DNA from 2 places in the Shinella oryzae genome. Region 2 is predicted to be linked to the other one. Evidence: predicted binding sites of a transcription regulator. Region 2 holds the regulator's gene; the other holds the start of a gene.
What was found. Region 2 encodes LexA, which represses DNA repair genes until DNA is damaged. Its sites were predicted from a motif close to TGTTCNNNNTGTGTTCNG; they were not measured.
Positions count from the first base shown of each region.

Region 1: the regulator LexA is predicted to act here: its motif matches at 2,502-2,519, upstream of K6301_RS09035 (ATP-dependent helicase).

Region 1 covers NZ_CP081987.1:1,819,686-1,824,051, forward strand. The annotation lists gene K6301_RS09020 (efflux RND transporter periplasmic adaptor subunit) at 1-875, opposite strand, end outside; gene K6301_RS09025 (cyclase family protein) at 1,175-1,996, shown strand; gene K6301_RS09030 (carboxymuconolactone decarboxylase family protein) at 2,045-2,458, shown strand; gene K6301_RS09035 (ATP-dependent helicase) at 2,561-4,366, shown strand, end outside.
Region 2 covers NZ_CP081987.1:1,308,542-1,312,907, forward strand. The annotation lists gene K6301_RS06550 (ComEC/Rec2 family competence protein) at 1-1,219, shown strand, start outside; gene lexA (transcriptional repressor LexA) at 1,412-2,134, opposite strand; gene K6301_RS06560 (molybdopterin molybdotransferase MoeA) at 2,228-3,451, opposite strand; gene moaC (cyclic pyranopterin monophosphate synthase MoaC) at 3,451-3,945, opposite strand; gene trpC (indole-3-glycerol phosphate synthase TrpC) at 3,945-4,366, opposite strand, start outside.

The DNA of each region.
Region 1 (4,366 bases), 510 kb from region 2:
GCGCGCAGCAGATCCTGCGGGTTTTCGATCTGGGCGCGCACGCGCAGCGTGCGGCTTTCCTGGTCGATACGGTTGTCGATCGCCTGAATGGTGCCGGTGAAGGTTTCACCCGGACGCGCCACGGCGGTGGCCGTGACTTCACCGCCCACGCGGATGTTCGTCGCGAAGCGCTCCGGCACCCAGTAATCGACGAGGATCTTCGAGCGGTCGTCGACGCGTGCGATGGCGGACGTGGTCGTGACGTAATCACCGGGATTGACCGAGATGATGCCGACCGTGCCGGCGAAGGGCGCGGTGATGTCGCGCCGGCTGAGCATGAGTTCGGCGTTGCGCAAGGCCAGCTCCGCGGCCTTCAGCGCGGTCTCGGCATCCTGCAGATCGGCCGCGCTGGTCGAGGAGCGCAGGTTGGTCAGGCGCGTCACCTTTTGGGCAGCGCTTTCACGAGCCACACGGGCCTGATCGGCCGCGATCTTCTGCTCGTCATTGTCGAGGCGGGCGATCACCTGCCCCTGCTCCACCCGGCTGCCGGATTGAACGAGAACCTCCGTCAGGTTGCCGGTGGCATAGGGCGTTACCGTCACCGAGCGGATCGCCTCGCCGTCGCCGATGGCATTCAGCCGGTCGTTGACGAGCGCCATGGCGACGGGCTTGGTCACCACGAGCGCCGGGCCGCCGCCGAAGCCACCGCTCCTGCCGCCGCCTTCGCCGCCCGCCTGCCCGTTGCCCTCACCGGCCGGCGCAATCGCAGCGACCACCGTCTCCGGCAGGCCGGCGGCCTCCAGAACACCGTTCGCACCCGGCACGAAACGGCCCCAAAGCAGCACGCCGGCCGTAATGACGCCGACGCCAAGAAGGAGCTGTTTCCAAACCCGCATGCACTCTCTCTCCGATGACAAGCAAACCGCGACATGTTGCGTCGCGACATAGGGCGAGTATCCCGATTTGGAAATGAACCGGCAATGAAAGAATCCGATCATTACGGAATTGTAAGATTGCCCGGCCGGTTCGTTACAGGACGGTAAGACGCCGGGGAGAAAAGTTTCCCGTTCGCCGCCTCTTTGAGCATGGCGTAATCTGGATCATGGCACGGCTTGTGATAGCGTCCCTACCGGCCAATTTGTCGTCCGTGGCCGGCACGCATCCTTGGGGACGCATCAAACGAGAGGGGAAACTCATGTGTGACGCCTGCGTCATCGAATCCGTCAAGAACCGCATGCTTTCGCGCCGGGGCTTCTTCCGTGCGGCGGCAGCCGGCGCGGCGACCGCCGCCGTAGCCAGCACGGGTGCGCTCAGCCCCGCCCTTGCACAGGCACCGACGAAAGCGACCGACCTTACGCACGAACTCTACGAGGAATTCCCGACCTTCTTCGGCGACCAGCAGTTCTGGCGCGAGCAGAAGTTCAATTACAAGGAACACAAGTTCAATCTGTTCGAGCTGCGGGTGAACGAACACACCGGCACCCATATCGATGCCCCCCTGCACTTTTCCGAGGACGGCAAGTCGGTTGCCGAGATCCCGGTTTCCGACCTCGTCGTGCCGCTCGCCGTCATCGACATCCGTAAGAAGGCCGCCGAGAATGCCGATGCGCAGCTGACGCCCGACGATATCAAGGCCTGGATCGCGACGAATGGCGACCTGCCGGATAAGGCCTGCGTCGCGCTTCTGTCCGGCTGGGACAAGCATCTCGGCACGGACAAATTCCGCAACGCCGACAGCGAGGGCAAGATGCACTTCCCCGGCTTCCACGTCGAAGCGGTGCAGTATCTTGCGGAAAACTCGACCGCCGTCGGCATCGCCGTCGACACGCTGTCGCTCGACTACGGCATCTCACCGGATTTTGCCACGCACTATGCCTGGCTCGCCTCCGGTCACTGGGGGCTTGAAGCAGCCGCCAATCTGGATCAGCTTCCCGCCAAGGGCGCCACCCTGATCGTGGGGGCGCCCAAGGTGCGGGGCGGTACCGGCGGTCCATCCCGCGTCTTCGCCCTAGCCTGATGTCATGCGGCCGGCGGCACCACCGCCGGCCTCCTCCGGAGAATTGTCATGAGCACCATTACGCCCGCCGAAAACCTCGAAGCCGATCACCGCGTGAAGGCGGTGTTCGATGATATCCGCGCCACGCGCAAATCGGATTTCATCAACAACATGTGGCTTTATCTCGCCTTCGATCCCACCCTCCTGGAACGGACCTGGGCCGAAGTGAGGACCGTGATGGCGACGCCCTCGACACTCGACCCCCTCATCAAGGAAATGCTCTACATCGCCGTTTCGGTGACGAACGGTTGCAGCTACTGCGTCCACTCGCACACGGCGGCGGCAAAGGCGAAGGGGATGACGGACGCGCAATATGCCGAGCTGCTCTCGATCATTTCCCTGGCCGGCAAGACGAACCAGCTCGCTCTGGGCCTGCAGGTCCCCGTGGACAGCGTTTTCGATGCGGATGCCGCGAAGCCCTGACGGGCCGCCCTTTCCACAATATTCGCCTCGATCTTTTTGCCCGTGGAATAAAAGCAGAACGCAAAACTGGCCTTTCGGTCCCGAATCACTACATTGAGCCGCATGATGAGCGGTTACGACGATATTCCCTTCTTCGATGAAGACCCGCAGCTCGGCCCCAATCCGGCCGCACCCGTCCCGAAAGCGGGTGGCGGGTCGGGGCTCGGCATCGCCGCGCGCGCCATGGCGGCGCGCGACGCCAACCGCGCGCCCGATTATCTCTCCGGCCTCAACCCGGAACAGCGCGAAGCCGTCGAGACCCTGGACGGGCCCGTTCTTGTGCTCGCCGGCGCCGGTACCGGCAAGACGCGGGTGCTGACCACCCGCATCGCCCATATCCTCGCCACCGGCCGCGCCTATCCGAGCCAGCTTCTCGCGGTGACCTTCACCAACAAGGCCGCGCGCGAGATGAAGGAACGCATCGGCCTGCTCGTGGGCGGCGCCGTGGAAGGCATGCCGTGGCTCGGCACCTTCCATTCCATCGGCGTGAAGCTGCTGCGCCGCCATGCGGAGCTCGTCGGCCTTCGTTCGGACTTCTCCATTCTCGACACCGACGATGTCGTGCGACTGATCAAACAGTTGCTCCAGGCGGAGAACATCGACGACAAGCGCTGGCCGGCCAAGCAGTTCGCCGGCATGATCGACGGCTGGAAGAACAAGGGCCTCGACCCCGCGCAGATCCCGGAAGGCGATGCGCGCGCCTTCGCCAACGGCAAGGGCCGCGAACTCTACATTGCCTACCAGAACCGCCTGAAGACGCTGAACGCCTGCGACTTCGGCGACCTGCTGCTGCACCCGATCCGCATGTTCCGCGCCAATCCGGACGTGCTGGCCGAGTACCACCAGAAATTCCGCTATATCCTCGTCGACGAGTATCAGGACACCAACACGGCGCAATATATGTGGCTGCGCCTGCTCGCCCAGCGCCCGAAGGGCACGCCGCAGAACGTCTGCTGCGTGGGCGACGACGACCAGTCCATCTATGGCTGGCGCGGTGCCGAGGTGGACAACATCCTGCGCTTCGAGAAGGATTTTCCCGGCGCCAAGGTCATCAAGCTGGAGCGCAACTACCGCTCCACCGCCCATATCCTGGGTGCGGCCGGCCACCTGATCGCCCATAACGAGGACCGGCTGGGCAAGACCCTGTTCACAGACCGGCACGACCCCGACGACGACAAGGTGGTGGTCCACGCGGCCTGGGATTCGGAGGAAGAGGCCCGCGCCGTCGGCGAGGAAATCGAGCAGCTCCAGCGCAAGCAGCACAAGCTCAACGACATGGCCATCCTCGTGCGCGCCTCCTTCCAGATGCGCGAATTCGAAGACCGTTTCGTCACGCTCGGCCTCAACTACCGCGTCATCGGCGGCCCGCGCTTCTACGAGCGGCTCGAAATCCGCGATGCGCTCGCCTATTTCCGCCTCGTCAGCCAGCCGTCCGACGACCTCGCCTTCGAGCGCATCGTCAACACGCCCAAGCGCGGCCTCGGCGACACGACGATCCGCAACCTGCACGACTATGCCCGCGCCCGCGACATCCCCATGCTCGCCGCCGCCGCCGATATCATCGAGACCGACGAGCTGAAGCCGAAGGCTCGCAAGGCGCTGTTCGATGTCGTCACCGATTTCCGCCGCTGGCAATCGCTGCTGGAGACGATGCCGCATACCGAGCTTGCCGAGCAGATCCTCGACGAGAGCGGCTATACGGCGATGTGGCAGGCCGACAAGTCGGCGGAAGGACCCGGACGCCTCGACAACCTCAAGGAACTCATCCGCTCGATGGAAGCGTTCGAGTCCATGCGCGGCTTCCTGGATCACGTCTCGCTGGTCATGGATGCCGAGCAGAATGCCGACCTCGACGCCGTGTCGATCATG
Region 2 (4,366 bases):
CGGCCTCGTCGCCGGTTATGCGGCGTGGCGCGAGCGGCCCGTGCGCAAGGAGGGCAAAGGCGGCGCGTTGCGCTTGACCGGCGGCGTGGCCGGGCGCTTCTTCGGCGGACTTCTGCTGTCGTCGGCGATCGGAAGCCTGTCGACGCTGATCTACTCCATCGGCCACTTTCACCGCGTGCCGGCCTACGGGCTTGCCGGCAACCTGCTGGCCATGCCGGCGATCAGCGCGATCGTCATGCCCTTTGGCCTCATCGCCGTCCTGCTCATGCCCTTCGGGCTGGATGCCGTTCCCTTTGCCATCATGGGCAAGGGCATCGAATGGATGATCGCGCTGGCGTCGTGGGTTTCGAGCTGGAAGGGCGGGGATATCGTCACCGGTAAAATTCCCATGTCCGCCTTCCTGCTGATCGGTGTCGGCGGGGGGCTGCTCTGTATCCTGCGCACGCGGCTGCGGCATGCCGGGACGGTCTTCATTGTCGCCGGTGCGCTGGTGGCCCTTTGGCCGTCCACGCGCGGGAAACCGGAACTGCTCATCTCCGAAGACGGGCGTCTGGTTGCGATCCTGCGCGGCGATGCGGTTGCCACGAACCGCGCCAAGCCGCCGGGTTTCATCTACGACCAATGGCGTCGCGCGATGCGGCTCGGCGACCTGACCAAGCCGGAACTGCGAAAGACCGCCGACCTGCTGCTGGCGGAGACGGCGACGGAGAAAGCCGCTGCCGGGACCGACAGGAAACGACCGCGCCGCAAGGCGGACAGGACGAAGGCGAAGGACGCGATGACGGAGGCTATCGCGGCAGCGCGACAGGCGCATACCTTCGTCTGCGAGGCGAAGGCCTTCTGCGCTGCCGTTTCGCCGAGCAGCTGGACGATCGTCACCCTTGAGGATACGGCCTTTCTGGGCACGGCCTGCGACACGGCTGATCTCGTCGTCGTACCCTTCGCCCTGCGGCTCGACAGCTGCCGCTCGGGTGCGAGGCTTGTGACCGCACGTCATCTGCGCCGAACGGGCGCTTTGGAAATCACGCCGCCGATCGACGATCCCACCGCAAGCCTCGCCGGCGCGACCGACATGCCGGCCGTGGAAACCTTGGCGCGCGCCTGGTCAAGGCATCGCACCTATGACTGGCGCAGCGACACTTTCGAAACGGCAGCCGCAACGCCGCCGGCAGAGACTGAGACCAAGGAGGTCGATCGCTCGCCTCTTCAATTGCCATGAAGTCAGCCGAGCGGCCAAGCTTCCCGATTTGCAGCGATCGTAGAAAAAGCCACCTGACCGCACGCTATCGCTAACGGCAGAGCACCGGGCGAAGCGAGGGGAGACCTTAGCCGCCAAGCTCCATCATACCCGAGCTGCGGTCCTGAACTGACAAGACGCTCACCACGCGCTATAATGCTTGTCCAATGCGTCTCAATGATACCGGCGGATAAGCCCCACGAGCTTGCCCTGGATCTTGACCCGGTCGGGCCCGAAGATCCGGGTCTCGTAGGCCGGGTTCGCGGCTTCAAGCGCGATGGACGCGCCCTTGCGGCGGAAGCGCTTCAGCGTCGCCTCTTCGTCGTCGACGAGAGCAACGATGATTTCACCGGGATTGGCGGTGCTGGCGTTGCGGATGATGACCGTGTCGCCATCGAGAATGCCGGCCTCGATCATCGAATCGCCCTTCACCTCGAGCGCATAGTGATCGCCGTTGCCGATCATTTCGGCCGGGACGGTGATCTCGTGCGTGTTGTTCTGGATGGCGGAGATCGGAACGCCGGCGGCGATACGGCCCATGACCGGAACGGAAACAGACGACGACATGGTCGGCTGTGGCGCCACGGGCTTGGATGGCGTCACGGCGGGGGGCTGCTTGCCGAGGCTGCCTTCGATGACCGACGGCGAAAATCCGCGGCGCGGCTGGAGGCTTGGCGAATAGGCCTCCGGAAGCTTGATCACCTCGAGCGCGCGGGCCCGATTCGGCAGGCGGCGGATGAAGCCTCGTTCTTCAAGCGCCGTGATGAGGCGGTGGATGCCCGACTTCGAGGCGAGATCCAAGGCATCCTTCATCTCGTCGAAGGACGGAGGAATGCCGGATTCCTTCATACGCTCGTGAATGAACAGGAGCAGTTCCTGTTGTTTGCGCGTCAGCATGGCCTCTCCAACGAGAATCGTGAAACAAATCCAGAACAGACACTATCCGTTCCACATGTGTTCCGCAAGGGCCTGCGCGCACAATAATACCATTCAGGCCGCCGGTTCCCTGAGAACGAGGACGTCGCAGAGCGCGCCGGGCTCCTCTGCCGGTGCATGCGGCGGGCGGATCAGCAACCCTTCGGATTCGGCGAAGATCTTCATCATCGACGAATCCTGCTTGTCGAAAGGCGTGACGAGGAGACCGCCGTCCGGGCCGCGCACGAGTCGCGCACGAATGTAATCCTGCCGGCGGTCGTTCTGCTTGAGCGGCACGGCGGCGGCGGCCGGGCGCACCCGGTTCATCGCGGGCAGGCGCGCGAGTTTGCGGACCAGCGGTTCCAGATAGAGATAGGAGCAGACAAGGCTGGAGACGGGATTGCCGGGCAGGCCGATCACCTGGATATCGCCGAGGCGGCCGACCATCAGCGGCTTGCCAGGACGCATGGCGATGCGCCAGAAATCGAGTGCCATGCCGGCCTCGCCGAGCACGGGCTGAACGAGATCGAAATCGCCGACGGATGCGCCGCCGAGCGTCACCAACACGTCGATGTCCATTTCCAGCGCCCGGCGCACGGCATCCAATATGGTCTGCTTGTCGTCTCTCACGATGCCCAGATCGATCACCTCTGCGCCGGCTTCGCGCGCGATGGCCGCGACGCCGAAGCTGTTGGAGGCGATGATCTGGCTTGCACCGGGCGTCTCTCCCGGCGGCACGAGTTCGTCGCCCGTCGCAAGGATCGCGACCCGCGGGCGCGAATAGACGGGCAGGTCCGGGTGGTTCATGGCCGCCGCAACGGTCAGCCGGCCGGCATCCAGCACCTGGCCGGCCTTCAGCACAACCTCGCCGTCGGTGAAATCCTGCCCCCGCGGGCGGATATGGCGGCCCTTGGGCGTGAGGAACGTCGTGCGGATGCGGCCGTCTTCCAGAAGCTCGGTGTCTTCCTGAAGGATGACCGTATCGGCGAAGGCCGGCAGCGGCGCACCGGTGAAGATACGAACCGCTTCCCCCGGGCCCGCCGTGCCGTCGAAAGCGTGGCCGGCGGAGGACAGGCCGGCGACCCTGAGCACCGATCCGACCTCCGCGATGTCGGCGTGGCGGACGGCATAACCGTCCATCGCCGAATTGTCGAAAGGCGGCTGAGTGAGGCGGGCGGCGACATCGTCGGCCAGCACGCGTCCAGCGGCGTCGTGGAGCGGGACGCTTTCCGTCCGCCTCACCGGCTTGGCCGCGGACAGCAGGCGGTTGAGGGCGTCGGCAACGAGAAGAAGGGACATCAGCCGTCCCTGCGCTTGTAGTCGCCGGAACGGCCGCCGGATTTTTCGACGAGGCGAATGCCGCCGATTTCCATCTCGCGGTCGACCGCCTTTGCCATGTCGTAGATGGTCAGGCACGCGACGCTGACGGCGGTCAGCGCCTCCATCTCCACGCCGGTGCGGCCGGTGAGCTTGGCCATGGCCTCGATGCGCAGCCCGGGCAGGGCGTGGTCCTCGCGGATTTCCACGGAAACCTTGCTGAGCATCAGCGGGTGGCAGAGCGGAATGAGGCTGGACGTCTGCTTGGCGGCCATGATGCCTGCGAGGCGCGCCGTGCCGATGACGTCGCCCTTCTTCGCATCGCCCTTGAGAATGAGGTCGAGCGTGGCGGGCAGCATGCGTACGAAACCTTCCGCCACGGCTATCCGCACCGTTTCCGCCTTGTCGCCGACATCGACCATATGGGCTTCGCCGGCGGCATCGATATGGGTGAGCGTGCGGGCGTCGTCGCCCATCATTCCGCCGCCAGCATGTCGGCGGAGCCGGTCAGCAGGTCGCGCGTCGCCGCCGTCACGTCATCCTTGCGCATCAGGCTTTCGCCGACGAGGAAGGTGGAGATGCCGACCTTGGCGAGGCGCTGGCAATCGGCATGGGTAAACACGCCGCTCTCGCCCACGAGCAGCCGGTCCTCCGGCACCATGCCGGCGAGCTTTTCAGAAACGGCGAGATCGACCGCGAAGGTGCGCAGGTTGCGGTTGTTGATGCCGACAAGCTTGGATTTCAGCTTGAGCGCGCGCTCCATTTCCGCTTCGTCATGCACCTCGATCAGGACATCCATGCCGAGCGAAAAGGCGGAGTCTTCCAGCATCTTCGCCGTGTCGTCGTCGAGAGAGGCCATGATGAGCAGGATGCAGTCGGCACCCCAGGCGCGCGCTT